2 regions of the Rubrivivax sp. JA1055 genome follow, and region 2 is predicted to be linked to the other one. Evidence: predicted binding sites of a transcription regulator. Region 2 holds the regulator's gene; the other holds the start of a gene.
The links. The regulator sigma-54, encoded in region 2, starts transcription at its own class of promoters, with help from an activator protein. The targets are predictions, from matches to a motif close to TGGCANGNAANCTGCTTT.
Positions count from the first base shown of each region.

Region 1: the regulator sigma-54 is predicted to act here: its motif matches at 1,235-1,252, upstream of LOC65_RS08380 (PEP-CTERM sorting domain-containing protein).

Region 1 is NZ_JAJKFP010000005.1:347,357-363,169, reverse strand. It holds gene LOC65_RS08385 (FAD-binding oxidoreductase) at 1-1,116, shown strand, start outside; gene LOC65_RS08380 (PEP-CTERM sorting domain-containing protein) at 1,326-2,084, shown strand; gene LOC65_RS08375 (SpoVR family protein) at 2,137-3,693, opposite strand; gene LOC65_RS08370 (YeaH/YhbH family protein) at 3,690-4,976, opposite strand; gene LOC65_RS08365 (PrkA family serine protein kinase) at 5,105-7,027, opposite strand; gene LOC65_RS08360 (ParB/RepB/Spo0J family partition protein) at 7,476-8,360, opposite strand; gene LOC65_RS08355 (alpha/beta hydrolase) at 8,372-8,923, opposite strand; gene argC (N-acetyl-gamma-glutamyl-phosphate reductase) at 8,978-9,916, shown strand; gene LOC65_RS08345 (ParA family protein) at 10,037-10,798, opposite strand; gene LOC65_RS08340 (LysE family transporter) at 10,792-11,403, opposite strand; gene rsmG (16S rRNA (guanine(527)-N(7))-methyltransferase RsmG) at 11,466-12,089, opposite strand; gene mnmG (tRNA uridine-5-carboxymethylaminomethyl(34) synthesis enzyme MnmG) at 12,086-14,038, opposite strand; gene LOC65_RS08325 (DUF2061 domain-containing protein) at 14,052-14,246, opposite strand; gene LOC65_RS08320 (YkgJ family cysteine cluster protein) at 14,338-14,607, shown strand; gene LOC65_RS08315 (Crp/Fnr family transcriptional regulator) at 14,604-15,296, shown strand; gene LOC65_RS08310 (DUF2892 domain-containing protein) at 15,379-15,570, shown strand; gene LOC65_RS08305 (ABC transporter permease) at 15,571-15,813, opposite strand, start outside.
Region 2 is NZ_JAJKFP010000005.1:190,424-206,236, forward strand. It holds gene LOC65_RS07585 (thiol:disulfide interchange protein DsbA/DsbL) at 1-247, shown strand, start outside; gene lptA (lipopolysaccharide transport periplasmic protein LptA) at 363-983, shown strand; gene lptB (LPS export ABC transporter ATP-binding protein) at 983-1,741, shown strand; gene LOC65_RS07600 (RNA polymerase factor sigma-54) at 1,752-3,254, shown strand; gene LOC65_RS07605 (class I SAM-dependent RNA methyltransferase) at 3,481-4,716, shown strand; gene LOC65_RS07610 (DsbA family oxidoreductase) at 4,713-5,351, shown strand; gene LOC65_RS07615 (hypothetical protein) at 5,540-6,175, shown strand; gene LOC65_RS07620 (amidase) at 6,161-7,669, opposite strand; gene LOC65_RS07625 (16S rRNA (uracil(1498)-N(3))-methyltransferase) at 7,712-8,440, opposite strand; gene LOC65_RS07630 (hypothetical protein) at 8,490-8,978, opposite strand; gene LOC65_RS07635 (long-chain-fatty-acid--CoA ligase) at 9,030-10,697, opposite strand; gene LOC65_RS07640 (NAD(P)(+) transhydrogenase (Re/Si-specific) subunit beta) at 10,832-12,253, opposite strand; gene LOC65_RS07645 (NAD(P) transhydrogenase subunit alpha) at 12,250-12,567, opposite strand; gene LOC65_RS07650 (Re/Si-specific NAD(P)(+) transhydrogenase subunit alpha) at 12,579-13,709, opposite strand; gene LOC65_RS07655 (NUDIX hydrolase) at 13,812-14,309, shown strand; gene LOC65_RS07660 (PAS domain-containing methyl-accepting chemotaxis protein) at 14,439-15,813, shown strand, end outside.

The DNA of each region.
Region 1 (15,813 bases), 160 kb from region 2:
AGCGTCGACGTCTCGCGTCTGACACGCATCCTGCGCATCGACGCCGACGACCTGACGGCCACCGTCGAGGCCGGCGTCACGCGCGAGCAGCTCAACGCCGAGCTGCGCTCGCTGGGCCTGTTCTTCCCGGTCGACCCGGGCGCCAACGCGTCGCTCGGCGGCATGGCCGCGACACGCGCCAGCGGCACGAACGCCGTGCGCTACGGCACGATGCGCGAGAACGTGCTGGCGCTGACCGTCGTCACCGGCCGCGGCGAGCTCGTGCACACCGGCACACGCGCCCGCAAGTCGGCCGCCGGTTACGACCTGACGCGGCTGTTCGTCGGCAGCGAAGGCACGCTGGGCGTGATCACCGAACTGACGGTGCGCCTGGTCCCGCTGCCGGAGGCCGTCAGCGCCGCGGTCTGCCACTTCCCCGACGTCGCGTCGGCGGTGCGCACGACGATCCAGACCATCCAGCTCGGCGTGCCGATCGCACGCTGCGAGCTGCTGGACGTCAACGCGGTGCGCGCGGTGAACCGCCAGTCGGGGCTCGCGCTGCGCGAGGCGCCGATGCTGCTGATGGAGTTCCACGGCAGCCCGGCCGGCGTCAAGGAACAGGCCGAGACCGTGCAGGCCATCGCCGCCGAGCTGGGCGGCGAGGACTTCGAGTGGGCCGACACGCCCGAGGAGCGCAGCCGCCTCTGGGCCGCACGCCACCGGGCCTACTTCGCCGGCCTGCAGCAGCACCCGGGCACCCGCTCGGTGACCACCGACACCTGCGTGCCGATCTCGCGCCTGGCCGAGATCGTCGAAGCCTCGGTGGCCGACGCCGAGGCCAGCGGCCTGCCCTACTACATCGTCGGCCACGTCGGCGACGGCAACTTCCACCTCGCCTACCTGGTGCGCGACGGCGACGCCGCCGAGCGCGCGACCGCCGAAGCGATGAGCGAACGCATGGTGCGCCGCGCGATCGCGATGGAAGGCACCTGCAGCGGCGAACACGGCATCGGGCTGCACAAGATGGCGTTCCTGGAAGAGGAAGCCGGCGCCGGCGGCATTGCGCTGATGCGCGCGATCAAGCAGGCGCTTGATCCATTTCAAATACTCAATCCGGGAAAGATATTCAGGAACTGAACGCCTCGTTCGATACCGGCCGAGAGACTGTCGAGATATCTGACAAGGTTGTTTCCAAACCTCCCCAAGAGGCGCGCAAGTCTTTGTCAAATAAAGACTTTTGCAGATATCCCTAGTTTGGCGCACGAATTGCTAACGATTCGCCGCAACACGGCGATCGTCCCGATCGCCTTCTGCGGATAACGCGTCAAAACTACGGAGGAACCTCAATGTTCGCGATCAAGTGGGCGGCCACGGCCGGCGTGCTGGCCCTGTCGGCCGTCAGCGCCCAGGCGGCCACGGTGACCCTGGACTTCGACACCGTCGTGACCGGGTCGCGCGCGCCCGGCGTCTGGTACGTCGACCGCGCAGCGCCGGCGGCCTTCGAGAGCGCCGAGTTCGACGGCGAGAACCGCCTCAAGGTGACGACCAACCCGGCCGGTGCCACCGCGGACTTCTACGCCACGCAAGGCCGCAAGTACGACCTGGCGCCCGACACCTACAAGCTGAGCGCGCAGCTCTGGATCGACGAAGAAGCGGCCAGCTACGGCGGACGCTGGGCCGGCCTGTGGGGCACGGGCATCAACACTGCCGGTGCGGTCAGCGCCTATCCGATCATCGAGTTCGCGTCCGGCGGCTTCCGCTTCTGGGACAGCAACGAGCCGGGCTCCTGGACGGTTCCGGTGGTGGCCGTCGGTGACGCCTTCGACCAGTGGTACACGCTGTCGATCACGCTGGGCGGCGGCGGCAGCTTCCTGTACGAGGTGTTCGACGGCGCCGGCGCGCTGTTCGCGTCGCACGCCTACGTCGCCCCGGGCACGACGGCGATCGCCAACGCGATCATCCAGAGCTACAACCACGGCCGCAGCACGGCCTACGACGTCTACTGGGACAAGCTCAGCTACGACGTGCCCGAACCCGGCACGCTGGCCCTGGGCGGCTTGGCGCTGCTGGCCGTCGCCGGCACGCGCCGTCGGCGCAGCCACTGAGACGGCCCGCCGGGCCCTCCAGACACGAAGCCCCGCAAGGGGCTTCGTCGTTTCAGGCCGGCGCCGGCACGTTCCAGCGCTTGGTGACGTCGCCGCGCGTGTTGACGCTCTCCAGGTGCACCGCGAAGCCCCAGAGCCGCGCGACGTGTTTCAGCACCTCGGCAGCGCTGTCGTGCAGCGGCCGGTCGTTGTGCTGGAAGTGGCGCAGCGCCAGCGAGCGGTCACCGCGCAGGTTGACGTTCCAGACCTGGATGTTGGGCTCGCGCGTGCCGAGGTCGTACTGGTGCGACAGCGCCTCGCGCACACGCCGGTAGCCGGCTTCGTCGTGGATGGCGCTGATCTCCAGCTCGTTCTGCTTCTCGTCGTCGAGGATCGTGAACAGCCGCAGGTCGCGCATCAGCTTCGGGCTCAGGTACTGGCCGACGAAGCTCTCGTCCTTGAAGTTGCGCATCGCCTGGTCCAGCGCCGGCAGCCAAGGCGTGCCGGCGATCTCGGGGAACCACTGGCGGTCCTCGTCGGTGGGCTTCTCGCAGATGCGCTGGATGTCGTTGTACATCGCGAAGCCGAGCGCGTAGGGATTGATGCCGCTGTAGGCACGGTGCCCGACCGGCGGCTGGTAGACGACGTTGGTGTGCGACTTCAGCCACTCGATCATCACGCCGTCGGTCAGGTAACCGTCGTCGTACATCGTGTTCAGCAGCTTGTAGTGCCAGAACGTGGCCCAGCCTTCGTTCATCACCTGGGTCTGGCGCTGCGGATAGAAGTACTGCGCGATCTTGCGCACGATGCGCACGATCTCGCGCTGCCAGGGCTCGAGCAGCGGCGCGTTCTTCTCGATGAAGTACAGCAGGTTCTCCTGCGGCTCCTCGGGGAAGCGCCGGCTCTCCTGTGACGGGGCGTCCTTCTCGGCGCGCCGCGGCAGCGTGCGCCAGAGGTCATTGACCTGCTGCTGCACGTAGGCCTCGCGGTCCTGGCGCTCGGCGAGCTCCTGCGCCAGCGACTTGCGGCTGGGCCGGCGGTAGCGGTCGACGCCGTGGTTGGCCAGCGCGTGGCAGGAATCGAGGAACAGCTCGACGGCCTCCAGGCCGTGCTTCTCCTCGCACTTGGCGACGTAGTCCTTGGCGTAGACGAGGTAGTCGATGATCGACGACGCGTCGGTCCACATCCGGAACAGGTAGTTGCCCTTGAAGAAGCTGTTGTGGCCGTAAGCGGCGTGGGCGATGACGAGCGCCTGCATCGCCATCGTGTTCTCCTCCATCAGGTAGCTGATGCAGGGGTTGGAGTTGATGACGATCTCGTAGGCCAGCCCCATGTGGCCGCGCTTGTAGTTCTTCTCGGTGGCGATGAACTCCTTGCCGTAGCTCCAGTGGCGGTAGTTCACCGGCATGCCGACGGACGCGTAGGCGTCCATCATCTGCTCGGCGGTGATGATCTCGAGCTGGTTCGGGTAGGTGTCCAGGCCGAAACGTTCGGCGGTCGCGCGGATGATCGCGTGGTACTTGTCGATCAGCTCGAAGGACCAGTCGCTCGGGCCGGGAAGGGGTTCGCCGGGCCGTTCGCCGGGCGGGATCGGCTCGGTGAGCAGCGTGCGCGCGGTGCCGTGTTTCATGCCGCCTGCTTCCCTTCCTTCTTGAACAGGTCGCGGAAGACCGGATAGATCTGGTCGGCGCTGGTGGCCTTGCGCATCGCGAAGTGGCGGTGCCCGGCCTGCAGCTGGGTGTACTCCTCCCAGAGGTTCTGCTCTTCCTCGGCGACCTGCACGTAGGCGTAGTAGCGCACCAGCGGCAGCAGCTTGTCGCCCAGCAACTCGCGGCAGCGGCCGCTGTCGTGGTGCCAGTTGTCGCCGTCGCTGGCCTGGGCGCCGTAGATGTTCCACTCGCTCGGGCTGTAGCGCGCGCGGATGATCTCCTCCATCAGCACCAGCGCGCTGGACACGACGGTGCCGCCGGTCTCGCGGGCGTGGAAGAAGTCGTGTTCGTCGACCTCCTGCGCCTGCGTGTGGTGGCGGATGAAGACCAGCTCGATGCGCTCGTAGTGCTTGGTCAGGAACAGGTACAGCAGGATGAAGAAGCGCTTGGACAGCTCCTTGCGCGCCTCGTCCATCGAGCCCGAGACGTCCATCAGGCAGAACATCACCGCCTTGCTGGTCGGCACCGGCACGCGCACCCGGTTGCGGAAGCGCAGGTCGATCGGGTCCAGGTAGGGGATGCGCTCGACGCGCGTGCGCAGCCGGGCGATCTCGTCCTCCAGCGCCTCGATCTCGCGTTCGGCGACGGCGTCGCCGGGCTGGAGTTCGGCCTTCAGCAACGCCAGCCGGTCCTCCAGCTCACGCAGCTCGCGCCGGCTGCCGGCGCCGATGGCGATGCGCCGGCCGATCGCGCCGCGCATCGAACGCACGACGTGCAGGTTGTTCGGCGTGCCGTCGCTGCTGAAGCCGGCGCGGTGGGTCTTCCACTCGGGCACCTCGGCGAGCTGGGTGCGCACCAGGTGCGGCAGCGCCAGGTCCTCGAAGAAGACCTGCATGAACTCTTCCTTGCTCAGCGCGAAGGCGAAGTCGTCTTCGCCCTCGCCCTGATCGCTGGCCTGCCCGCTGCCGCTGCCACCGCCACCACCGCCCTTGGGGCGCTCGATGCGGTCGCCGCGGATGTACTCCTGGTTGCCCGGATGCACGATCTCGCGCACCCCGCCCTGGCCGTGGCCGAAGACGGGTTCGCTCAGGTCGCGCTTGGGGATGTGGATCTCCTCGCCACGCTCGATGTCGCGGATGCCGCGGCCGTCGATCGCGCGTTTGACCGCCTCGCGGATCTGCTCCTTGTGCCGGCGCAGGAAACGCTCGCGGTTGCCGATCGACTTGTTCTTGCCGGCGAGCCGTCTGTCGATGATCTGCTGCATGGCATTACTCCCTCTCCCGCAGGGCGGGAGAGGGTTGGGGTGAGGGCTGGTGATGCGCCTGCACCCTCACCCCTGCCCTCTCCCGCAGACGGGAGAGGGGGAAGCTGCGTGCGGCGCTCGACGTCATCTCAGGAACTCTTGCGAACGCGCAGGTACCACTCGCACAGCAGGCGCACCTGCTTGGGCGTGTAGCCCTTGTCGACCATGCGGGTGACGAAGTCCTCGTGCTTCTTGGCCTCGTCGGCGCTGGCCTTGGCGTTGAAGCTGATGACCGGCAGCAGCTCCTCGGTGTTGGAGAACATCTTCTTCTCGATCACCGTGCGCAGCTTCTCGTAGCTGGTCCAGACCGGGTTCTTGCCCTGGTTGTTGGCGCGCGCGCGCAGCACGAAGTTGACGATCTCGTTGCGGAAGTCCTTCGGGTTGGCGATGCCCGCCGGCTTCTCGATCTTCTCGAGCTCGGCGTTGAGCGCCGCGCGGTCGAACACCTCGCCGGTGTCGGTGTCGCGGTACTCGTGGTCCTGGATCCAGTAGTCGGCGTAGGTGACGTAGCGGTCGAAGATGTTCTGGCCGTACTCGGAATAACTCTCCAGGTACGCGGTCTGGATCTCCTTGCCGATGAACTCGGCATAACGCGGCGCCAGCAGCTCCTTGATGAAGCCGATGTACTTCTGCTCGAGCTCGGCCGGGAACTGCTCGCGCTCGATCTGCTGCTCCAGCACGTACATCAGGTGCACCGGGTTGGCGGCGACCTCGGTGCTGTCGAAGTTGAAGACCTTGGACAGGATCTTGTAGGCGAAGCGCGTCGAGATGCCGGTCATGCCTTCGTCGACCCCGGCGTAGTCGCGGTACTCCTGGTAGCTCTTGGCGCGCGGGTCGGTGTCCTTCAGGTTCTCGCCGTCGTAGACCAGCATCTTGCTGAACAGCGAGCTGTTCTCCGGCTCCTTCAGGCGCGTCAGCACGGCGAACTGGCTCATCATCTTCAGCGTGCCCGGCGCGCAGGTGGCCTGGGCCAGCGACGAGTTGCGCAGCAGCTTCTCGTAGATCTTCACCTCCTCGCTGACGCGCAGGCAGTACGGCACCTTGACGATGTAGATGCGATCGAGGAAGGCCTCGTTGTTCTTGTTGTTGCGGAAGGCCTTCCACTCGCTCTCGTTGCTGTGGGCGAGCACGACGCCGTCGAAGGGGATCGCACCGAAGCCCTCGGTGCCCTTGAAGTTGCCTTCCTGGGTGGCCGTCAGCAGCGGGTGCAGCACCTTGATCGGCGCCTTGAACATCTCGACGAACTCGAGCAGGCCCTGGTTGGCCAGGCACAGGCCGCCGGAGTAGCTGTAGGCGTCGGGGTCGTCCTGGGCGTAGCTCTCCAGGCGGCGGATGTCGACCTTGCCGACCAGCGAGCTGATGTCCTGGTTGTTCTCGTCACCCGGCTCGGTCTTGCTGATGCCGACCTGGCGCAGGATCGACGGGTAGCGTCTGACGACCTTGAAGCGGCGGATGTCGCCGCCGTACTCCTCCAGCCGCTTCACCGCCCAGGGGCTCATGATGCGGTTGAGGTAGCGCCGCGGGATGCCGTACTCGCTCTCCAGGATCGGGCCGTCCTCGTCGGGGTCGAACAAGCCCAGCGGCGACTCGTTCACCGGCGAGCCCTTGATCGCGTAGAACGGCACCTCCTGCATCAGCTGCTTCAGGCGCTCGGCGATCGAGCTCTTGCCGCCGCCCACCGGGCCGAGCAGATACAGGATCTGCTTCTTCTCCTCCAGCCCCTGCGCTGCGTGCCGGAAGTAGGACACGACCTGCTCGATCGCGTCCTCCATGCCGTAGAACTCGGCGAAGGCCGGGTAGACCTTGATGATCTTGTTGGCGAAGATCCGCGACAGCCGCGGGTCGTTGCGCGTGTCGATGCTCTTCGGCTCACCGATGGCCTTGAGCATGCGCTCGGCCGCGGTGGCGTAGGCCAGCGGGTTGCGCTTGCATTCCGCGAGGTAGTCCTCGAGCGAGATCTCCTCCGCACTGAGGCGTTCGTAGCGCGCCTTCAGGTTGCCGATCACGTCCATGCGAGCTCCTGGTCGATGACGGCGAGGGCTGTCGGAGCCGCAGCGGCCCCGACTTCCTCGCCTGGGGAAGTTCTGATGAAGTCCCGGCTGTACGGGCCCAGGCTCCATCAGAGCTTTCCGTCACGCCAGCGGCATGGCCGCTTGCCTCGGCAGGCAGATCAATCCTGCCCTGCGCGGGCTACGATTTCCACCGGGTTTGGCCTGTCATCGACCGCCTGTTCCGAGGAATCCGCCGCACCCGCCTCTCGCAAGAGCCGTGCCCCACCAGGGGCGCAGACGACTCCTTCCGTCCCCGCGGCGCCCTGCCGTGGTGGAAGGCACGCCGGGACACGTCGCGCGCCCATCATGCGACGGCGGCGAAAAGCCTGCAGGCGGTTTGGCCTTGCGGGGTCAGGCGGCGATGGTGCTCGCGCACCGCGCGGGTGCGGCCCGGGGCGGGCCAGCGGCGTCAGTCCTCGGCCGCGCCCAGACGTTCCAGCAGACCGTTCAACTCGTCGAGCGAGCCGAAGGCGATCGTGATCTCGCCCGACTGCTTCCGGCCGCGGCTGCGCACGCGGATCTCGACGGCGGCGCCCAGCGTGTCGGCTAGGCGCTCCTCGAGCCGCAGCACGTCGCGCGACTTGCCGGCGGCGGCCTTCTCGCGCGGCGTGGGCTCGGGCCGCGACTGGCGCTGCACCAGCTTCTCGGCGTCGCGCACGCTGAGCTTGCGCGAGGCGATCTCGTGCGCCGCCATGATCTGCGGCGCGGCCTCCAGCGCCAGCAGCGCACGGGCGTGGCCCATGTCCAGGTCGCCGGCGAGCAGCATCTGCTGCACCGGGTCGGCCAGGTTCAGCAGGCGCAGCAGGTTCGTCGCGGCGCTGCGCGAACGGCCGACGGCCTGCGCCGCCTGTTCGTGAGTGAGTCCAAACTCTTGGACGAGACGCCGCAAACCCTGGGCTTCTTCCAGCGGGTTCAGGTCTTCACGCTGAATGTTCTCGATCAGCGCCATCACCGCCGCGGCCTCGTCGGGCACCGGCTTGACGAGCACCGGCACGCGGTCGAGCCCGGCGATCTTCGCGGCGCGGAAGCGGCGCTCGCCGGCGATGATCTCCCAGCGGCCCTCGGCCACCGGGCGCACGAGGATGGGCTGCATCACGCCCTGGCCCTTGATGCTCTCGGCCAGTTCGTACAGCGAGCCCTCGTCCATGCGCGTGCGCGGCTGGTAGCGGCCGGGCTCGAGCTGCTCCAGGCGCAGCGTCGTCGGCTGGCCGTCGCCGGCCGGCGTTTCGGAGACTTTGGGGCCCAGCAGCGCTTCGAGGCCCAGGCCCAGCCCCTTCGGTTTTTTGGTCGCCATGGTCGTGATTGTCACCGAGCGGCGACGGGCCCCAGCGCCGCGAGTCGCGCGACGCCTTCGGGCCAGTCGCCAAGGCCCGATTCGGCATTCAGATGGCCGCGTGCACCCAGGCTCTCGGCCGGCACGCCCCAGTCGGCGGCCAGCGCTTGCGAGGCGGCGGCCGAGGCGAAGGGGTCGTCCTCGCTGTAGAGCACGAGCGCGGCAAACGGCAAGGGCCGGCGCACGACGGGGCGCCAGCGGGCGACCGGCGGCGGCGTGTCGGGCTGGTCCAGATCCGGCGGCGCGACCAGCAGCGCGCCGGCGACGCGCTCGGTGTGCGAGGAGTGTGCCGCCCAGGCGGCGACGAGGTGGCAGCCCAGGCTGTGCGCGGCCAGCCGCACACGGCCCGGCGCGGCCAGCACGGCCTCTTCCAGCTGTGCCATCCAGTCGCCACGCAACGGCCACTGCCAGTCCGACTGCTGCACACGCTGAAAACCGTGCAGCGCCTCCCAGCGGCTTTGCCAGTGCTCCGGGCCGGAGCCCAGCCATCCGGGCAGCACCAGCACACGTTCGTCCAAGGTCATCACCTTGCCTTATCCTCGACTGTTCACCCCACGAATTGTGCGCGAGAGGCAGCGATGAACTACACGGTCTACGTCGACGGACAGGAAGGCACGACGGGCCTGCGTATCCACGAGTACCTGGCCGGCCGCTCGGACATCGAGTTGCTGAAGATCGCGCCCGACCTGCGCAAGGACGCCAGCGAACGTGCGCGCCTGCTCAACGCTGCGGACGTCGCCTTCCTCTGCCTGCCCGACGCCGCAGCGCGCGAGGCCGCGGCGCTGGTGACGAACCCGAAGACCTGCCTGATCGACGCCAGCACCGCGCACCGCACCGCGCCGGGCTGGGCCTACGGCTTCCCCGAACTGGCGCCAGGCCAGCGCGACACGCTGCGCGCCGCCAAGCGCATCAGCAACCCGGGTTGCCACGCGACGGCCTTCGTCGCGCTGCTGCGCCCGCTGGTCGACGCCGGGCTGGTGCCGGCCTCGCTGCCGGTCAGCGCGACGTCGATCACCGGCTACTCCGGCGGCGGCAAGAAGATGATCGAGCAGTACCAGGCCGGCGGCAACCCGGAACTGGACGCGCCGCGGCCCTACGCGCTGGGCCTGGCGCACAAGCACCTGCCCGAGATGGCGGCGCACACCGGGCTGGCCGCGGCGCCGCTGTTCGTGCCGGTGGTCGGGCCGTTCTACAAGGGCCTGGCGGTGTCGGTGCCGCTGCACCTGGCACAGCTGCCCGGCGTGACGCCCGAGGCGATCCACGCCGCCTACACGGCGCACTACGCCGGCGAACGTTTCATCCGCGTGATGCCGCTGCGCGACGCGGCGACGCTGGAACACGGGTTCCTCGACGTGCAGGCGGCCAACGACACGAACCGCATCGACGTTTTCGTCTTCGCCAGCGACACGCAGGTGCTGCTCGTCGCGCGCCTGGACAACCTCGGCAAGGGCGCCAGCGGCGCCGCGGTGCAGACGATGAACCTGCACCTCGGGCTGGACGAAGGCCTGGGGCTCTGAGGCGATCGCCACGGCAGCAAAACGGCGCCCCGCGGGGCGCCGTTTTCGTTTGTTGCCGCAGGCCGCCGGGCGGCCCGTGTTCCACGTGGAACATGAAGCTCCGGCGCGCGCCGGGGCCGCTCAGCCCAGCCGCGCCACCATCTCGCGTGCGAACTCGACGAAGGCCATCGCGCCCTTGCTCGACGGGTCGAAGGTGACGCCCGGCTGGCCGTAGCTCGGTGCCTCGGCCAGGCGCACGTTGCGCGGGATCACCGTGTTGAACACCTTGTCGCCGAAGTGCGCCTTCAGCTGCTCGGCCACCTGCTGCTGCAGCGTGATGCGCGGGTCGTACATCACCCGCAGCAGGCCGATCAGCTTCAGCTCGGGGTTCAGGTTGGCGTGCACCTGCTTGATCGTGTTGACCAGGTCCGACAGCCCTTCGAGCGCGAAGTACTCGCACTGCATCGGCACGACGACGCCGTGCGCGGCGCACAAGCCGTTCAGCGTCAGCAGGCTCAGCGACGGCGGGCAGTCCATCAACACGAAGTCGTAGTCGGCTTCGGCCGCGGCCAGCGCCTGCTTCAGGCGGCGCTCGCGGCGGTCGAGCTCGACGAGTTCGACCTCGGCGCCGGCCAGTTCACGGTTGGCGCCGAGCACGTCGTAGCCGGCACTGCTGCGCTGGCGCGCCTCGGCCACCGTCGCGCTCTCCAGCAGCACGTCGTAGACCGACAGCGGCAGGGCGCGCTTGTCGACGCCCGAGCCCATCGTCGCGTTGCCCTGAGGGTCGAGATCGACGACGAGCACACGTTGGCCGACCAGGGCCAGGCCGGCGGCGAGGTTCACGGTGGTCGTCGTCTTGCCGACCCCACCCTTCTGATTGGCGATGCAGAAGATCTTCACGATGCCACCAGCTTCAGGCCGAAGCCGATCAGGAACACACCGGCCAGGCGCTCCAGCGCCTTCGCCACGCGGCGGCGACGCCCGATCTCGTCGCCCATGGCGCGCGCCAGCAGGCAGACGATCAGACCGTAGGCGAAGGTCAGCGCCGCGATCGTCACCGCCATCGCCGCGAAGGTGATGGCACCGCGGTGGGCGGCCGGATCGATGAACAGCGGGAAGAAGGCCATGTAGAAGACGATGGCCTTCGGGTTGAGCAGGGTGATGAAGAAGGCCTGGCGGGCGTAGCGCCCCGGGGTGATCGGCACCGCCGCCGCCACGCCGCCGCGCGACACCAGCAGCTTCAGGCCCAGCCAGCCGAGGTAGGCAGCGCCCGCGTACTGCACCGCGGCGAACACCGTCGGATAGGCCGCCAGCAGCGCCGCGACACCAGCCACGGCCAGCCAGAGCAGCACCTGATCACCGACGATGACACCCAAGGTCGCCGCCAGCCCGGCACGCAGCCCGCCCTTGGCGGTCGAGGTCAGCAAAGCCAGGTTGCCCGGCCCGGGCAACGCGAGAAACAGCAGAACGGCCGCGCAGAACGCGCCGTAGTCGGCGATGCCGAGCATCGTGAACCCTCCAGGAAGCCGGGGAGCGTACCCCAGTTTGTGCAGCCCGCCCTGGCGTGGCCTCAGGTTTTGCGCATCCAGACCAGGCAGCGCTGCGCGTCCAGGCCCGGCACCGACAGGTGTTCCACGTGGAACACCTCGACGCCGGCCGGCAGCGCGGCGATCTCGTCGTCGGGCACCCTGCCCTTCATCGCCATCCAGCACGCGTCGGGCTTCAGCAGCGCCGAGGTCAGCGTGACAAAGTCGGCCAGCGACGAGAAAGCGCGTGACGTGACGACGTCGAACGGCGCAGCCTTCAGCTGCTCGACGCGCGCGTGCTGCGCCTGCAGCCGCGGCAGCCGCAGCTCGGCCGCCGCCTGGCGGATGAACGCCGCCTTCTTGCCGACCGTGTCGACGCAGGTCACGTCCCAGCCCATGATCGCCAGCACGACACCCGGCAGGCCGCCGCCGCTGCCGACGTCGAGCACGCGCCCGGCCGGCAGGCGCGCGGCCAGCGGCTTCACGACGGCCAGGCAGTCGGCCAGATGCTGGGTCAGCATCTGCGCCGGGTCACGCACCGCCGTCAGGTTGTAGGTGGCGTTCCAGCGCTGCAGCAGCGCCAGGTAACGCTCCAGGGCCTCGACCTGGCCCGGCGTGACCTCCAGCCCCAGCACCGCGCAGACCGCGGCCGGCGTCGTGGCGGTCATGCCGAGGCCTCGTCGGCGGTGAAGCCCTTGAAGCGGCCTTTCTTCAGGTGCACCAGCAGCAGCGAGATCGCCGCCGGCGTCACGCCGGAGATGCGCGAGGCCTGGCCCAGCGTCTCGGGCCGATGCCGCGTCAGCTTCTGCCGCACCTCGAAGGACAGCGCGGTGACCTGGGCGTAGTCCAGCTCCTCGGGCAGCTTCATCTGCTCGTAGTGCGCGGCGCGCTGCACCTCGTCGACCTGCTTGTCGATGTAGCCGGCGTACTTGATCGCGATCTCGGCCTGCTCGATCACCGCGTCGGCTTCGCGTGCGCCGTATTCGGCCTGCAATGTTCCACGTGAAACAACGTCGGGGACGCCGGCCGCGGCGGCCGCCGCCCACACCGCGTCGAAGTCGACGCCGGGCCGGCGCAGCAGGTCGGCGAGGTTGTACTCGTGCTCCAGCGCCTTGCCGATGAAACGTTCGGCGTCGGCGGCGGCCAGCGTCGCCGGCCGCACCCAGGTGCTCTTCAGGCGCTGCTGCTCACGCTCGAGGCGCTCACGCTTGCGGCAGAAGGCGTCCCAGCGCGCGTCGCCGACGAGGCCCAGCTCGCGGCCGATCGCCGTCAGCCGCAGGTCGGCGTTGTCTTCGCGCAGCTGCAGCCGGTACTCGGCGCGGCTGGTGAACATGCGGTAGGGCTCGGTGATGCCCTTGGTGACGAGGTCGTCGACGAGCACGCCGAGGTAGGCCTGGTCCCGCCGCGGCGTCCAGGGCTCGCGGCCCTGCGCCTGCAGCGCGGCGTTGGCGCCGGCGAACAGGCCTTGCGCCGCCGCCTCCTCGTAGCCGGTCGTGCCGTTGATCTGGCCAGCGAAGAACAGGCCGCCGATCGCCTGGGTCTCGAAGCTGGGCTTGAGCTCGCGCGGGTCGAAGTAGTCGTACTCGATCGCGTAGCCGGGGCGCAGGATGTGCGCGTTCTCCAGGCCCGGCATCGAACGGATCGCACCGAGCTGGACGTCGAAGGGCAGCGAGGTCGAGACGCCGTTCGGATAGAACTCGTGCGTCGTCAGCCCCTCGGGCTCGAGGAAGATCTGGTGCGAGCTCTTGTCGGCGAAGCGGTTGATCTTGTCTTCGATGCTCGGGCAGTAACGCGGGCCGACACCTTCGATGACGCCGGTGAACATCGGGCTGCGGTCGAAGCCGCTGCGGATGATCTCGTGCGTGCGTTCGTTGGTGTGCGTGATCCAGCACGGCAGCTGGCGCGGGTGCATCTCGGGCGTGCCGAGGAAACCGAACACCGGCACCGGGTCCAGGTCGCCGGGCTGCTCTTCGAGGCGCGAGAAGTCGATCGAGCGGCCGTCGATGCGCGGCGGCGTGCCGGTCTTCAGCCGGCCCTGCGGCAGCTTCAGCTCCTTCAGCCGGGCCGACAGCGTCGTCGCCGCCGGGTCGCCGGCGCGGCCGGCGCGGTAGTTCTCCAGCCCGACGTGCACCCGCCCGTCGAGGAAGGTGCCGGCGGTCAGCACGACGGCACGCGCGTTGAAGCGCAGGCCGATCTGGGTGACGACGCCGGTGACGCGGTCGCCTTCGACGATCAGGTCGTCGCAGGCCTGCTGGAACAGCCACAGGTTGGGCTGGTTCTCCAGCCGGCGGCGGATCGCGGCCTTGTAGAGCACGCGGTCGGCCTGGGCGCGCGTGGCGCGCACCGCCGGGCCCTTGCTGCCGTTGAGGATGCGGAACTGGATGCCCGACTCGTCGGTGGCTTCGGCCATTGCGCCGCCGAGCGCGTCGACCTCCTTGACGAGATGGCCTTTGCCGATGCCACCGATCGACGGGTTGCAGCTCATCTGCCCCAGCGTCTCGATGTTGTGGGTCAGCAGCAGCGTCGTGCAGCCCATGCGGGCGGCGGCGAGCGCGGCTTCCGTTCCGGCGTGACCGCCGCCGACGACGATGACGTCGAACGCTTGGGGATGCAGCATGAGGCCGCGGATTTTACGAGGGCACACTCACCCGGGCGGCTTCGTGTCGACGATCCCACCAGCGATCGAAGAAGTAGTGCGCGATCGTGTTGGCCACCGGCTCGATCAGGGTGATCGCCCCGGCGATCGCGATGCTGCCGGTGAGCAGGTAGCCGATGGTGAACGAGATGCCCACGTGCAGGACACCGAAAGCGGCGGACTTGGCCATGTCGGACTCCATTTGAGAATGGCTCTCATTCTGAAGACACGGCGCCCGGCCGGGGATCGATTGTCGGCATCACCGCGATAGCATGCGGACCATGCCCGAGCCCCTGCCCTGCCGCGAACGCTGCGCCGCCTGCTGCATCGCGCCGTCGATCAGCAGCGCGATCCCCGGCATGCCCGAAGGCAAACCCGCCGGCGTGCGCTGCATCCAGCTCGACGAGGCCGAACGCTGCCGTCTCTTCGGCCGCCCCGAACGCCCGGCCGTCTGCGGCGGGCTCGAACCCTCGGCCGAGATGTGCGGCGCTTCGCGCGAGCACGCGCTGGCCTGGCTCAACCGCCTCGAAACCGCGACCTCCCCGACGTGACCCCTGCCGCCGATCCCTCGCTGCACGAGCGCCTGCTGGCGCAGTACCCGATGCTCGCCGCGCTGCCGGCCGGCGAAGCGCAGGCCGTGCTCGCACGCGATGCGATGCATCTGACAGCGCCGGCGGGCATGCTGCTGTTCGACGAAGGCGCACCCTGCGGCGGCTTCCCGATGGTGCTCGGCGGCGCGGTGCGTGTCGCCCGCGGCTCGCCGGGCGGGCGTTCGCTGGAGCTGTACCGGGTGACGCCGGGCGAACTCTGCGTCGTCTCGGCGTCCTGCCTGTTCGGCCACGCGGCGATGAGCGCGCACGGCATCGCCGCCGAAGACACCGAACTCGTGCTGCTGAACCCGGCCGGCTTCGAACGCTGGTGCACGCACGCGCCGTTCCGCCAGTACGTCTTCGGCATCTTCGCCGACCGCCTGGCCGATCTGATGGCCTTGGCCGAGGCGGTGGCCTTCCAGCGCCTGGACCAGCGCCTGGCCGCCGCGCTGCTGGGCCGCGGCACGGTGCTGCGCGCCACACACCAGAGCCTGGCCGACGAGCTGGGCACGGTGCGCGAGATCGTCAGCCGGCTGCTCAAACGTTTCGAGCGCCAGGGCTGGATAGCCGTCGGCCGCGAGCGCATCGACCTGCTCGACAGCGCCGCGCTGCGTGCGCTGGCCGCCGGGGAAACGCCCCGCCCCGTGTGACTGCGGTCACCGACGCGCAGGAGCCCACCCGCGCACACTTCGACGCACGGCATTCCCGCCGTTCAACCGTCAGGAGTGAGCCATGAAATCCAATGTCGGCGGCATCGACCGCATTCTCCGCATCGTGCTCGGCCTCGCGCTGATCGGCATGACGCTCGCCGGTGTCATCGGCGTCTGGGGCTGGGTCGGCGTCGTGCCGCTGCTCACCGGCGCCATCGGCTTCTGCCCGCTGTACCCGCTGTTCGGCTTCAGCACCTGCCCGGTCAAGCGCTGATCATTTCAGCGCCGCGCTGCGCAGCGTGCGTGCCACGTAGGCCAGCGCCACCACGCTGAGCGCAGCGCAGACCAGCACCGGCGGCAGCAGGGCCGCCGCGTCCAGCGTCTCGCCGCGCAGCACGCGGTTCATCAGCGTCACCTGGCCCAGCGCCGGCACCCAGGTGAACCAGGCCGCGTCGCCTTCCTGGTTGAACACCGAGACCAGCGGCGCCAGCGACACGGCGAGCACGACGACCGTCGC
Region 2 (15,813 bases):
GGACATCATCGACTTCATGGTCGCCAACGGCCTCGACGGCAAGCGCTTCGGCGACGCCTTCCGCTCGTTCAGCGTGGCGACCAAGGCCAGCCGCGCCAAGCAGCTCGCCGACGCCTACAAGATCGACGGCGTGCCGGCGATGGGCATCCAGGGCCGGTACTACACTTCCGGCGCCCTGGCCGGCGGCCACGAGCGTGCGCTCGCGGTGGCCGACTTCCTGATCGCCCGCTCCCGCCAGGGCGCCTGAGCCCGGGCCCGCGCCGGGTCTTGATCCGGCGCATCGGCCTCGCAACGCGGGGCCCGCGAACCCTGTTCGACGGCACGAACTTGTGGCTAGAATGCTTGCAAGTTTCGTGCCGAAAATGACGCTCCGTTTCGCCCTCCTCCGCCGTGCCGCACCGCTGGTGCTGGCGCTGCTGTGCGCCGCCGCGGCCGCCGAGCGCGCCGACCGCGAGCGCCAGATGGTCGTCGAGGCCGACCGGCCGGGCTCGGTCGACCTGCAGCGCCAGCTCGTCGAGTTCAACGGCAACGTCGTCATCACCCAGGGCACGATGGTCATCCGCGCCGACCGCGTCGAGCTGCGCGAGACGGCCGACGGCTACCGCGCCGCCACCGCCATCGGCAGCGCCGGCCGCCCGGCGAGCTACCGCCAGAAGCGTGACGGCGTCGACGAGGTCGTCGAGGGCGTGGCCGACCGCATCGAGTACGACGGCCGCGCCGACACGCTGCGTTTCATCGGCAACGGCGCGGTGCGCCGGCTGCGCGGCGCGGTCGTCGCCGACGAGATCACCGGCTCGCAGATCGTCTGGGACAACACCGCCGAGACCTTCAGCGTCGCCGGCGGCGAGACGACCCGTGCCAACCCGAGCGGTCGCGTGCGCGCGGTGCTGAGCCCGCGCAGCGACAAGGCGGCCACGCCGCCGGCCGCGCCGGCCTCGGCCGCGCCGCTGGCGCCGGCGCGCTCGCTCGGGGGCCAGCGCTGATGGAAACCGCCGTCGCGGGCAGCCGGCTCGAAGCCGAGAACCTGCAGAAGAGCTACGGCCAGCGGCGCGTCGTCAAGGACGTGCACCTGTCGGTGGCCGCCGGCGAGGTCGTCGGCCTGCTCGGCCCCAACGGCGCCGGCAAGACCACCACCTTCTACATGGTCGTCGGCTTGGTGCGTGCCGACGCCGGCCAGATCCGCATCGACGGCCGCCCGGTCGAGCGCCTGCCGATCCACCAGCGATCGCGCCTGGGGCTGTCGTACCTGCCGCAGGAAGCGTCGATCTTCCGCAAGCTGACCGTCGAGGAGAACATCCGCGCCGTGCTCGAGCTGCAGCAGGGCCCGGACGGCCGGCCGCTGAAGCCGGCGCAGATCCAGGAGCTGCTGGACAAGCTGCTGCACGACCTGTCGATCGAGAAGCTGCGCGACTCGCCGGCGCCGGCGCTGTCCGGCGGCGAGCGCCGCCGCGTCGAGATCGCCCGGTCGCTGGCCACGCAGCCGCGTTTCATCCTGCTCGACGAGCCCTTTGCCGGCGTCGACCCGATCGCCGTCATCGAGATCCAGCGCATCATCGCCTTCCTCAAGTCGCGCGGCATCGGGGTGCTGATCACCGACCACAACGTGCGCGAGACGCTGGGCATCTGCGACCGCGCCTACATCATCAGCGAGGGCAGCGTGCTCACCGAAGGCACGCCGCAGGCGATCGTCGAGAACGCCGAGGTGCGCAAGGTCTACCTCGGCGAGCATTTCAAGATGTGACGCGCGGCCGATGAAGCCCTCCCTCCAAGTCCGCCTGTCGCAGCATCTGGCGCTGACGCCGCAGCTGCAGCAGTCGATCCGGCTGCTGCAGCTGTCGACGCTGGAGCGGCACCAGGAAGTCGAGCAGATGCTCGAGCAGAACCCGTTCCTGGAGATGGACGAGGACGCGGCGACACCGTTCGACGCGCCGGCCGAACGTGCCACCGTCGACCGCGTCGCCGAGCGTGACGACGGCGACGGTGCCGCCGAGCCGGCACCGGCCGAGGTCGACGCCGCCGAGTTCGGCACCACCGAACGCGACGACTGGGAGAACGGCACCGAGCGCGACGACTTCGACGGCATCCGCGAGACCCCGGCCGCGGCAGCGCCCGAAGGCGACGACGACCTCGACCCGCAGGAGCGCCGCGCCAGCGCCGGCACGCTGCAGGACCACCTGCGGCGCCAGATCGCCGGCATGCGGCTGTCGGCCGAGGACGCTGCGGCACTGCACGTGCTGATCGAGTCGCTGGACGACGACGGCTACCTCGCCGACCCGCTGGAGGACATCGCCGCGCGCCTGGCCGACATGCTGGACCTGGACGACGAGGAGCAGCGCGAGGCCCTGGCCGACCGCCTGCAGTGCGCGCTGCGCTGGCTGCAGAGCCTGGAGCCGACCGGCGTCGGCGCACGTTCGCTGTCCGAGTGCCTGGTGCTGCAACTGCGCACGACGCCGCGCTGCGAGGCGCGCGAGGTCGCGATCCGCATCTGCGAGCACTCGCTGGAGCTGCTGGCGCGGCGCGACGTGAAGAAGCTGACCGCCGCCACCGGCGCCGGCGAGGACCTGCTGCGCCAGGCGCAGGCACTGATCGTCGCCTGCGAGCCCAAGCCGGGGCGGCCGTTCGCGCCGGCCGAGTCGAACATCATCGTGCCCGACGTCATCGTCCAGAAGTCGGGGCGCGGCTTCAAGGTGCTGCTGAACCCGGACGTGATGCCCAAGCTGCGCATCAACGACCTCTACGCCCAGGCGATCCGCGGCCAGCGCAACGGCGCCGGCGGGCTGTCGTCGCGGCTGCAGGAGGCGCGCTGGTTCATGAAGAACATCCAGCAGCGTTTCGACACCATCCTGCGTGTGTCCAAGGCCATCGTCGAGCGCCAGAAGGGTTTCTTCACCCACGGCGCGATCGCGATGAAGCCGCTGGTGCTGCGCGAGATCGCCGACGAGCTGGGCCTGCACGAGAGCACGATCTCGCGCGTGACGACGGCCAAGTACATGGCCACGCCGCAGGGCACCTTCGAGCTGAAGTACTTCTTCGGCAGCTCGCTGAACACCGAGGCCGGCGGCAACGCGTCGAGCACCGCTGTGAGGGCGCTGATCCAGCAGCTCGTCTCGGCCGAGGACGCCAGCAAGCCGCTGTCGGACAGCCAGCTGTCGCAGATGCTCGAGGAGCAGGGCATCCAGGTCGCGCGCCGCACCGTCGCCAAGTACCGCGAGGCGCTGAAGATCGCGCCGGCCTCGCTGCGCCGGGCGATCTGACGCGACCACAGCCCAGGGTCAGGTCCCGCAGGACCTGACCCCGTCCTCCGCCGCGACGCGCCGCCGCCGCAGCTGAGGCAGCCCGGGCAGCCCGGGGTCAGGTCTTGCGAGACCTGACCCCGTCCTCCCGTCCTCCTGACCCCGTCCTCCGCGTCCTCCGCCACAACGCGCCGCCGCCGCCGCAGCTGGACTACAGTCCAGCGCTTTCGTCCGTCGCGCCGCCGTCATGACCGTCTCCCTGTTCCTTCCCTGCGCCGGTGGCGTCGAGCCGCTGCTGGCCGACGAGGCCGCCCGCATCACCGGCTGCCGCACCGAGGCCGTGCGCGGCGGCGTCTTCGTCGACGGCGACGCCCGCGCCGCGATGGCGCTGAACCTGGAAAGCCGGCTCGCCCAGCGTGTGCTGTGGCCGCTGATCGACGGCCCCTACCGCGACGAGCACGAGCTCTACGAACTCGCGCGCCGCGTGCGCTGGGACGACTGGATCACGCCGCGCCAGACGCTGCGTGTCGACGTCGCGGCGCAGCGTTCGCCGCTGAAGAGCCTGAACTTCGCGACGCTGCGCGTGAAGGACGCCGTCTGCGACCAGCTGCGCGAAACGAGCGGCGAACGCCCCAGCGTCGACACCCGCCACCCCGACCTGTCGCTGCAGCTGTACGTCGGCCCCGAGCACGCGACGCTGTACGCCGACACCTCGGGCGAGGCGCTGTTCAAGCGCGGCTGGCGCGACGAACGCGCCGGTGGCGTCAAGGGCGAGGCGCCGCTGAAGGAGACGCTGGCCGCGGCGATGCTGGCCGCCGCCGGCTGGCAGGGCCGCGAGGAGGACGGCGCGCTGCTCGACCCCTGCTGCGGCGCCGGCACGATCGCCATCGAGGCCGCGCAGATCGCCTGCGGCATCGCCCCGGGCATCAAGCGCCGTTTCGCCTTCGAGCGCCTGCTGCCCTTCCGCGACCAGCTCGGTGCCTGGCGCGAGCTGCAGCAGGCCGCGCGCGAACGTGTGCACGCGCCTGCGGTCGAGGTCTTCGCCGGCGACGTGAGCTTTCGCATGACCGACTTCGCGGCGCGCAATGCCGCCAACGCCGGCGTCGGCCAGGCCATCGCCTTCAAGACTGCCGACGCGCTGCAGCGCCCGGCGCCGGCCGAACGCGGCACGCTGATGCTCAACCCGCCGTACGGCGAGCGCATCGCGCCCAAGGGCAGCGGCAGCGCCCGCGGCGACGCGCCCGGCGGCGCGCGTGAAGGCTTCGACGGCGGCGGCTCGTCGGCCGAGTTCTTCGGCGCGCTGGCCGCGCACTGGAAACGCCGCTACGCCGGCTGGACGGCCTGGGTGCTGAGCCCGGAGATGAAGCTGCCGTCGCTGATGCGGCTGAAGGAGAGCCGGCGCGTGCCGATGTGGAACGGGCCCATCGAATGCCGGCTGTTCCGCTTCGACATGGTTGCCGGGTCCAACAAGGAGGCCGCATGAAGCGTCTGCACATCGACTTCGTCAGCGACGTCGTCTGCCCCTGGTGCGCCGTCGGCCTGGCGTCGCTGGAGCGGGCGCTCGAGAACCTGGCCGGCGAGATCGAGGCCGAGATCGAGGTCCGCCCGTTCGAGCTGAACCCCGACATGGCGCCCGAAGGCGAGGCCATCGACGAACATCTTCAGCGCAAGTACGGCGGCGCGCCCGAGCAGTTCGCCGCCGTGCGGCGCACGCTGGCCGAACGCGGCGCGGCGGTCGGCTTCGCCTTCGGCGAGCGCACGCGCATCTGGAACACCTTCGACGCCCACCGGCTGCTGCACTGGGCCGGTCTCGAAGGCCGGGCGCTGGACCTCAAGCGGGCGCTGCTCGCCGCCTACCACGGCGAAGGCCGCAACCCGAGCGACCCCGAGGTGCTGGCCCAGGTCGCGGCCGGCGTCGGGCTGAACGAGGCCCGCGCCCGCGAGGTGCTCGAACGCGGCGAGTTCGCCGACGCCGTGCACGCCGAGGAGCAGCGCTGGCTGGCGCTGGGCATCCGCTCGGTGCCGGGCGTCGTGGTCGACGAGCGCCACCTGATCTCCGGCGGCCAGCCGCCCGAGGTCTTCGAGCAGGCGCTGCGCGAGATCGCCGCCGGCCGCTGAACGGCCGGCCCGGCCGCGGCAACAACTCGCCGCGCGCCGGCGCACCGACTGCGGGCTGGGGGGTGCCCCGGGCTTCGCTGACACAGCGCAAGCGGCGGGCCGCGGTGCGGCCGAGCATGGCCTCGACGGGCCCCGCGGCGCAGTCGTCCGGCCGCCGGGCGACCGTTGTCCGCACCAGGAGATCGATCATGGCCACCCGTTTGGACCTGCTGGGCTCCGTGCCCGCACCCAACCGCACCGACCTGTTCCGGCCGCGCCCGCCGCTGCCGTTCGCCCGCCCGACGATCATCACCTTCGACGACGTGCCCGACGGCACCGTCATCGACGAGCAGTACGCCGCCAAGGGCGTGCACTTCGCGTCGATCAGCACCAGCCCGCCGCGGCGCTGGAGCAGCTACGCACGCTCGGCCTGGGGCATCGAGAGCGCACCCAACGGCGTGTCGGTGGTCGCGCCGCCGCAGCTGAGCCTGTTCGACGCCCGCCAGGGCGGCATCGAGGCGCGTTTCGACAAGCCGCAGCAATGGGTGTCGATCGACGCCCAGCCGGTGCTGCCGCCCGAGTACTTCGGCAACCCGACGGCGCGACCCTTCATCGAGGCCTACGACGCCGGCAACCGGCTGCTCGAGCGCACGCGCTACCCGCTGAACCCCGGCGACCCGGCCTGGGGCAGCTGGCAGGTGCTGATGGTGTCGGCCGGCAGCGCGGTCATCACCCGGGTCGTCATCTCCAGCGCCTGGGATGGCGGCGTCGCGGTCTACGGCCTGTTCGACCGGCTGGCTTTCGGCACCGAACGGTCGCTGCTGCCGTTCTCACTGGGCGGCTGAACCGCTGGCGATCGGCGGCAGGCGGTCGAACCAAGGCGCATCGGCCTCGAGCTCGGCCGCCAGCTGCAGCAGCGTCGCCTCGTCGCCCTGGCGGCCCATGGCCTGCACGCCCAGCGGCAGACCCTCGGGCGTGCGGTGCAGCGGCAGGCTCATCGCCGGCACGCCGGCCAGGTTGGCGAGCTGCGTGAACGGGTACGGCGCCAGGTTCTGCACGAACAGGCGCTGCACACGCGTGTCGAGCGCGCCCCAGCGCGCCAGCGGCGCGAGCAGCCCGCTGGCCAGCAGCAGGTCGGTCAACCGGGCCTCGGCCGGCGACGGCTCCAGCGCGCCGAGCGGCAGCGCCGGCCGTGCGGTCGTCGGCGTCAGCCAGACGTCGTGGGCGGTGAAGAAGGCCCCCAGCGTGCGCGCGAACCCGTTCCAGCGCGCCAGGCCGGCGGTCAGCGCCGCGCCGCCCAGGCGCTGGCCGTAGGCGGCCATCACCCGCGTCAGCGGCTCGAACTCGGTGTCGCGCGCACCCAGCGCACGCGCCTGGGCCATCACCGCCGGCACCTGGGCCGCGTAGAGCTGCAGATAACAGGCCGCGACCGCATGGCCGTCGACGGGCGGCGCGGCTTCCTCGACGTGGTGGCCCAGGGCTTCGAGCCGGCGCGCCGCGGCCTGCACCGCCGCCGCGGCCTCGGCGTCGACCGCGGTGCCCAGCGGCGAGGCCGTCGAGAACGCCACACGCAGCCGCGCCGGCGGCCGGCGCAGCGCGGCGACGAAGGGCTCGGCCGGCGCGGCGCCGGTGAACGGGTCGCCGGGCTCGGGGCCGCAGAGGATGTCCAGCGCCAGCGCGCTGTCACGCACGCTGCGCGAGATCACGCCTTCCGAACAGGCGCCGAACCAGACCTCGCCCAGACCCGGGCCGTTGGAGATGCGCCCGCGCGACGGCTTCAGCGCGAACAGCCCGCAGAACGCCGCCGGGATGCGCAGCGAGCCGCCGCCGTCGTTGCCGCCCGCCATCGGCACCACACCCGCGGCGACCGCCGCCGCCGAGCCGCCGCTGGAGCCACCGGCGTGGCGCGCCGGGTCCCAGGGGTTGCGCACGGGGCCGAAGGCGCGCGAGTCGCTGACGCCCTTGAGGCCGAACTCCGGCAGGTTGGTCTTGGCGAAGACCGTCGCGCCGGCGTCGAGCAGCCGGCGCAGCACCGCGGCGTGCACCGGCGGCACGAGGCGTTCGCCGGCGCGGCTGCCGTAGCTCGTCGGCACGCCGGCGACATCGGCGACGCTGTCCTTGACGACGAACGGCACACCGCCCAGCGGACCGGCGGCGCCGTGCGCCAGCTGGGCCTCGGCCAGCGCCGGCAGCCAGCGTGTGACGGCGTTGAGACGTGGCTGCACCCGTTCGGCCTGGGCGCGGGCCAGGTCCAGCAGCTCCTGCGGCGAGACCTCGCCGCGGCGCACCAGATCGGCCAGCGCGGTGGCGTCGTGGCGCAGGTACTCGTCGTGCCGCATCGGCGGCCATTCTGGCGGCGGCGCCGGCTGCCGCGCAGCGGGTCAGACCCGCAGCCCGGCCCAGCCCAGCACCGCCAGCGGCGCGGTGTCGGCGCGCAGCACGCGCGGGCCCAGGCCGACGGCGGCGAAGCCGGCGGCAACGGCCGCGGCCTCCTCGGCCGGCGACAGGCCGCCTTCGGGGCCGCTGAGCGTGCAGAAGCCGGCACCGGCCGGCAGCCGCTCGGCCAGCGGGCGCGCGCCGGGGCGCGGGCTCAGCAGCAGCCGGGTGCCGAGATCCTGCTCCGCGGGCAGCGCGCCCAGCCAGGCCGCCAACGGCCGCACCGGCTGGATGCGCGGCACGCGCGTGCGCCCGCACTGCTCGCAGGCGGCGACGGCCACCGCCTGCCAGTGCGCCTGCTTGCGCTCGGCACGTTCGCCGTCCAGGCGCAGCACCGACCGTTCGCAGACCAGCGGCTGGATCGCCGCGACGCCGAGCTCGGTGGCCTTCTCGACCAGCGCGTCCATGCGGTCGTTGGCCGGCATGCCGACGGCCAGCGTCGCCGCGAACGGCAGCTCGCGCTCGACGGCTTGCGGCTCGCCGACACGCACCGTGACCTCGCTGCGCCCCATCGCGACGACCTCGGCCGGCCATTCGGCGCCGCCGCCGTCGAACAGGACCAAGGCGTGGCCGGGCTGCAGCCGGCGCACCTGGACGTGGCGCGCGGCGCCGGGCGGCAGCGCCAGCGTGCTGCCGGCGGCCAGGGGAATGTCGAGATAAAGACGGGTGCTCATCGCGGCGCGCAGTGTGCCGCAAGCCGCCCCCGGCGCGCCGCCCCGTTGCTCAGGGCGCGCCGCCGAGGCGGCGGCAGAAGGCCAGCGCCGCAGCCTCGCCGTCGGCGGCCTCGAGCTCGTCGACGAAACGCAGCGCGAGCTGGCGAAGCTCGTCCAGGCCCTGGCTGCGCTCGACGTCGAGCACCATGCGGTAGCCCTTGACGAGGCCCAGCCGCGAGCGGGCCTCGGAGGTCAGCAGGTCGTACAGCACCCGCGGCTCGGCGCCGGCCAGCGCGGCCTGCGCCGCGCCCCGCGCCCGCGAGACGGCCGCCGCAGCGGCCGCCAGACGCGGCGGCGGGCTGCTCTCGGCGACGTAGCCGAGCGCGATCAGGCGCTCCAGGTCGGCCGGTTCGGCGCCGGCGACGGCGGCCAGCCACTGCTCGGCCGGCCGCGAGGGGTCGACGATCAGCAGCAGGTTGCGCGCGGCGCGAGAGAGCTGGCCGTCGCGGGAGCGGATGGCCTCGCGCCCGGCGTCGGTGCGCTGCAGGCGCACGCTCATGCGCGGCCCCGGCGGGCGCAGGCGCCCGTGCGGCGGTCGGCGCCCATGGCGTCAGCCGCGCAGTTCGCGCCGCAGGATCTTGCCGACCGGGGTCTTGGGCAGGTCGGTGCGGAACTCGACCACCTTCGGCCGCTTGTAGCCGGTGAGGTTGGCCTCGCAATAGGCCCGCACGTCGGCCTCGGTGACCGCCGGGTCCTTCTTGACGATGACCACCTTCACGGCCTCGCCGGCCTTGGCGTCGGGCACGCCGACGGCGGCGCACTCGAGCACGCCGGGCATCTGCGTGATGACGTCCTCGACCTCGTTCGGGTACACGTTGAAGCCCGAGACCAGGATCATGTCCTTCTTGCGGTCGACGATGCGGAAGTAGCCGCGTTCGTCGACCAGGCCGACGTCACCGGTGCGGAAGAAACCGTCGGCGGTCATCACCTTGGCGGTCTCGTCGGGGCGCTGCCAGTAGCCGGCCATGACCTGCGGGCCCTTGATCGCGATCTCGCCGGCGACACCGGGCGGCACCTCGTGGCCGTCGTCGTCGAGCAGGCAGACCTCGGTGGACGGCAGCGGCAGGCCGATGGCGCCGCTGTAGGCGTCGGTGTCGACCGGGTTGCAGGTCGCCGACGGGCTGGTCTCCGACAGGCCGTAGCCTTCGCAGATCGGGCAGCCGGTCTTCTCCAGCCAGAGCTTGGCGGTCGCGTGCTGCACCGCCATGCCGCCGCCGATGCTGATCTTCAGGTGGCTCCAGTCGACCTTGTCGAAGTCCGGGTGGTTGGCCAGCGCGTTGAACAGCGTGTTGACCGCCGGGAAGCTGTGGAAACGGTGCTTGGACAGCTCCTTCAGCGTCGACGGGAAGTCGCGTGCGTTGGGGATCAGGATGTTGCAGCCGCCGGTGCGCATCGACAGCATCATGTTCGCCGTGAAGCCGAAGATGTGATAGAGCGGCAGCGCGCAGACGGTGACGACCTGCTCGCCGGCCGGGATCCTCTTCAGCGCCGGCTGGTACCAGGCCTCGGACTGCAGCACGTTGGCCACCAGGTTGCGGTGCAGCAGGATCGCGCCCTTGCTGACGCCGGTGGTGCCGCCGGTGTACTGCAGCACGGCGATGTCGTCGGGGCCGATCTTGCCCGTCGCCAGCGGCTTGTTGCGGCCGCGCGCCAGCGCGTCGGGGAAACGCACCGCGCCCGGGATGTCCCAGGCCGGCACCATCTTCTTCACCTTGCGCACGACGTGGTTGACGATCGCGCCCTTGATCAGGCCGAGCATGTCGCCCATCGCGGCGACGATCACCTTCTTCGTCGGCACCGCCTCGTAGACCTTCTGCAGCGTGGCGGCGAAGGTCTCGAGGATGACGATGGCCTTGGCGCCGGAGTCCTTGAGCTGGTGCTCCAGTTCACGCGGCGTGTACAGCGGGTTGACGTTGACGATGACGTAGCCGGCCCGCAGGATGGCCGCGACGGCCACCGGGTACTGCGGCACGTTGGGCATCATGATCGCGACGCGGTCACCGCGTGCCAGCCCCAGCGACTGCAGGTAGGCGGCAAAGGCGCGCGAGAGCTCGTCGACCTCGCCGAAGCTCACGGTGCGACCCATGAACTTGTACGCGGGCAGCTCGCGATACTTGCCGAAGCTTTCCTCGAGCAACGCGACCAGCGACGGGTACAGCTCGGCGCTCACTTCGGCGGGCACGCCCGCCGGGTACTGCTTCAGCCAGATCTTCTCCATGCACCTTTTCTCCGTGGAACGCGGGATTCTGTCGGCTGCCTTACGTCCGCGTCATCCGGGATTCCGAGCAGGCACGCCTGCCCCGGGAGGTGCTGCACGCGCCGGCCTCGGGGCGGGGCCGGCGCGCAGGGCCGTCACTCGACGGCCTTGACCATCTCCTCGACGACCTTCTTCGCGTCGCCGAAGACCATCATGGTCTTGTCCATGTAGAACAGCTCGTTGTCCAGGCCGGCGTAGCCGCTGGCCATCGAACGCTTGTTCACGATGACGGTCTTGGCCTTGTAGGCCTCGAGGATCGGCATGCCGTAGATCGGGCTGCCCTTGACGTGCGCCGCCGGGTTCACGACGTCGTTGGCGCCGAGGATGATCGCCACGTCGGCCTGGCCGAACTCGGCGTTGATGTCTTCCATCTCGAAGACCTGGTCGTACGGCACCTCGGCCTCGGCCAGCAGCACGTTCATGTGCCCCGGCATGCGGCCCGCCACCGGGTGGATGGCGTACTTCACCGTCACGCCCTTCTCGGTGAGCTTGGCCGCCAGCTCCTTCACCGCGTGCTGGGCGCGCGCCACCGCCAGGCCGTAGCCCGGGACGATGATCACCGTCTCGGCATTGCCGAGGATGAAGGCCGCGTCGTCGGCGCTGCCGCTCTTGACGCTGCGCTGTGCCTGGCCGCCCGCCGCCGCCGTCGAGCCTTCGCCGCCGAAGCCGCCCAGGATGACGTTGAAGAACGAGCGGTTCATCGCCTTGCACATGATGTAGCTGAGGATCGCCCCCGAGCTGCCCACCAGCGAGCCGGCGATGATCAGCATGCTGTTGTTCAGGCTGAAGCCGATGCCCGCCGCCGCCCAGCCCGAGTAGCTGTTGAGCATCGACACCACGACCGGCATGTCGGCGCCGCCGATCGGGATGATGATCAGCACGCCCAGCACGAAGGCCAGCGCCAGCATCGCGAAGAACGCCGGCCAGCTCTCGGTGGCCGCGAAGGCCAGGCCCAGGCCGACCGTCGACAGCCCCAGCACCAGGTTCAGCATGTGCTGGCCGCTGAAGGTCACCGGCGCGCCCTGGAACAGGCGGAACTTGTACTTGCCGCTGAGCTTGCCGAAGGCGATGACCGAGCCGCTGAAGGTGATCGCGCCGATGGCCGCACCCAGGAACAGCTCGATGCGGTTGCCGACCGGGATCGGCTCGCCGCGGTTGATGATGCCGAAGGCCCAGGGCTCGGCGACCACCGCGACGGCGATGAACACCGCGGCCAGGCCGATCATGCTGTGCATGAAGGCCACCAGCTCGGGCATCTTCGTCATCTCGACGCGGTTGGCCATCAGCGTGCCGGCGCCGCCGCCGATCACGAGGCCCAGCAGCACCCAGCCCAGGCCCAGCGGCGAACCGGCGAGCTTGACGATGAGCGCCGCGGTGGTCAGCACGGCGATGGTCATGCCGACCATGCCGAAGACGTTGCCGCGGATCGAGGTCGTCGGGTGCGACAGGCCCTTCAGCGCCTGGATGAAGCAGATGCTGGCGACGAGGTAGAGCAGCGTGACGAGATTCAGGCTCACTTCTTGGCCTCCGCCGCCGGCTTGCGGTCCTTCTTCTTGAACATCTCCAGCATCCGCCGCGTGACCAGGAAGCCGCCGAAGACGTTGACCGCGCACAGCGCGACGGCCAGCACGCCCATGGTCTTGCCCAGGTCGGTCTCGGTCAGCGCTGCCGCCAGCATCGCGCCGACGATGACGATCGCCGAGATCGCGTTCGTCACCGCCATCAGCGGCGTGTGCAGCGCGGGCGTCACGTTCCACACCACGTGGTAGCCGACGTAGATCGCCAGCGCGAAGATGATCAGGTTCGTGACGGTCGGGCTCACGATTTCCATCGCCGCCTCCTTCAGTTCTTCTTCAGTTCGCCGCCCTGCGCCATCAGGCAGGCGAGCACGATGTCGTCGTCGGCCGGCACGTGCAGCGTGCCTTCCTTGGTGATGACGAGCTTCAGGAAATCGAGCACGTTGCGCGCGTACAGGCTGGAGCTGTCCGCCGCGACGAGCGCCGGCAGGTTGGTCTCGCCGATGATCGTCACGCCGTGCTTGTTCACCGTCTTGCCGGCCTCGGTCAGCGGGCAGTTGCCGCCGACGCCGTCGGCGCCACGGCCGGCGGCCATGTCGACGATCACCGAGCCCGGCTTCATGCTCCTGACCATGTCCTCGGTGACGAGCACCGGCGCCGCGCGGCCCGGGATCAGCGCCGTCGAGATGACGATGTCGGCCTGCGCGACGCGCTTGGCGACCTCGACCTTCTGGCGGTCCAGCCAGCTCTGCGGCATCGGGCGGGCGTAGCCGCCGACACCTTCGGCGACTTCCTTCTCCTCGGGCGTCTCGTAGGGCACCTCGATGAACTTGGCGCCCAGCGACTCGACCTGCTCCTTGACGCTCGGACGCACGTCGGAGGCCTCGATGACCGCGCCCAGGCGCTTGGCCGTGGCGATGGCCTGCAGCCCGGCGACGCCGACGCCGAGGATGACGACACGCGCGGCCTTGATCGTGCCGGCGGCGGTCATCAGCATCGGGAACAGGCGCTGGTACTTGTCGGCGGCCATCATCACGGCCTTGTAGCCGCCGATGTTGGCCTGGCTGGACAGCACGTCCATGCTCTGCGCCCGCGTCGTGCGCGGCGCGGCCTCGAGCGCGAAGGCGGTCAGGCCGGCCGAGGCCAGGGCCTGCAGCCCAGGCTTGTCGAACGGGTTCAGCATGCCGACCAGCGTCGTGCCCGGCTTCATCAGCGCGAGCTCCTGCGCATCCGGGCTGCGCACCTTGAGCACCAGCTCGCAGCCGAACGCCGTCGCACGGTCGCAGATCTCCGCGCCGACGGCCGCGTAGGCCTCGTCCGGCGCGCTCGCCGCCACGCCCGCGCCGCTCTGCACCTTCACGGTGTGGCCTTGCGCCTTCAGTTTCTTCGCCGTCTCTGGCGTGACGGCGACACGCGTCTCGCCCTGCGCCGTCTCCAGCGGCACCCCGATCAGCATGGGGATCTCCTAACCTACGTTGGTGAATTGGCCGCCGCGGGCGTCTGGTGCCGGCGCCCGGGGGCGTCGGAAGCTACCACAAGTCGCCGCTACGATCCGCCGATGCCGAGCACCCGCTGGACCCCCTTCGTCACCGTGGCCGCCGTCGTCGAGCACGACGGACGCTATCTGCTCGTCGAGGAGCAGACGCCCGACGGCCTGCGCCTGAACAACCCGGCCGGGCACCTCGAGTGCGGCGAGTCGCCGCTCGAGGCGGTGGTGCGCGAGACGCTCGAGGAGACCGCACGCGCCTTCACGCCCGAGGCGCTCCTCGGGCTGTACCTGTCGCGGTTCACGCCGCGGCCCGGTGACGACCGCACCTATCTGCGCATCGCCTACGCCGGGCGCGTCGGCGAGCCGCTGCCGGGCCGGGCGCTGGACAGCGGCATCGTGCGCACGCTGTGGCTGACGGCCGACGAGATCCGCGCCCAGGCCGCGCGGCTGCGCAGCCCGCTGGCGCTGCAGTGCATCGAGGACCACCTCGCCGGGCGGCGCCTGCCGCTGGACGGCGTGTACAGCCATCCCAGCCTGTGGAACGGCGCGGACCCCGTTTTGCGCTAGGACAAATCCCCGGACGCACAAGCTCAAGCTGGCGACAGGCGCGTCGATAGCCCGGGATGTCCTGGACAGTGTTCGCCCAACGCAGGCGGCACAAGGCCTCCGTCAACGCCTAGACCAGAATAAGCCAACATGCGCCAGAACCTGCCCGTGACCCAGCGCGAGCACCCGTTCCCGGACGGCACGACGTTGATGTCGATGACCGATCCGCGCGGCAAGATCACCTACGCCAACGCGGCGTTCGTGGCGATCTCGGGCTACAGCCGGGAGGAGCTCGTCGGCAAGGCGCACAACATCGTGCGCCACCCCGACGTGCCGCCGGCGGCCTTCGCCGACATGTGGGCGACGCTGAAGTCCGGCCAGGCCTGGACCGGCATCGTCAAGAACCGGCGCAAGAACGGCGACCACTACTGGGTGCGCGCCAACGTCGCGCCGATCGTGCGCGACGGCCGCATCGTCGGCCACCTGTCGGTGCGCACGCGGCCGACGCCCGAGGAGATCCAGGGCGCGGAGGCGCTGTACCAGGAGATCCGCGAAGGCCGCGCCAAGGGCCTGGCGATCGAGGCCGGCCTGCTGGTGCGAACCGGCGTCGGCAGGCTGCTGTCGCTGCGCCAGCGCATGTCGCTGGCCTGGCGCGTGCGGCTGGGCGTGATGGTGGCGGCGCTGCCGGCGGTGGCTGCCGCGGCGGTGGCCGGCGCTCCGGCCGAGGTGCTCGCCGCCGTGGCTGCCGCCGCGGGCGTCGGCGGCCTGGCCGGCGGGCTGTGGCTGCGCCAGCAGGTCACGCAGCCGATCCGTGTCGCCGCCGAGCAGGCGCTGAAGGTCGCCACCGGCCAGCCCGGCAGCACGCAGCTGCTGGACCGCGCCGACGACGTCGGCATGCTGCTGCGCTCGGTGAACCAGGCCGGCCTGAACCTGCGCTCGCTGGTCGACGACGTCGCGCAGCAGGTCGACGGCCTGGGCAACGCCAGCCGCGAGATCGCCGCCGGCAACCTCGACCTGTCGCAGCGCACCGAGCAGACCGCCGCCAGCCTGCAGCAGGCCGCGGCGTCGATGCAGCAGATGACCGGCAACGTGCGCCAGACGGCCGACAGCGCCGCCTCCGCGCACGACCTGGCCGAGGAGGCCACCGCCGCGGCCGCGCACGGCGGCCAGGCCGTCGGCCAGATGGTGGCCACGATGACCGAGATCAGCGGCAGCTCGGCGCGCATCGGCGAGATCGTCGGCGTCATCGACGGCATCGCCTTCCAGACCAACCTGCTGGCGCTGAACGCCGCGGTGGAGGCCGCACGCGCCGGCGAACAGGGCCGCGGCTTCGCCGTCGTGGCCGGCGAGGTGCGCGCGCTGGCCAAACGCTCGGCTGACGCGGCACGCGAGATCAAGCGCCTGATCACCGAGTCGCAGGAACGCGTGGAGGCCGGCAACCGCCAGGCCGGCGACACCGGCGCGGCGATGGAGCGCCTGGTGCAGCAGGTGCACCGCGTCGGCGACCTGCTGGCCGAGATCAGCG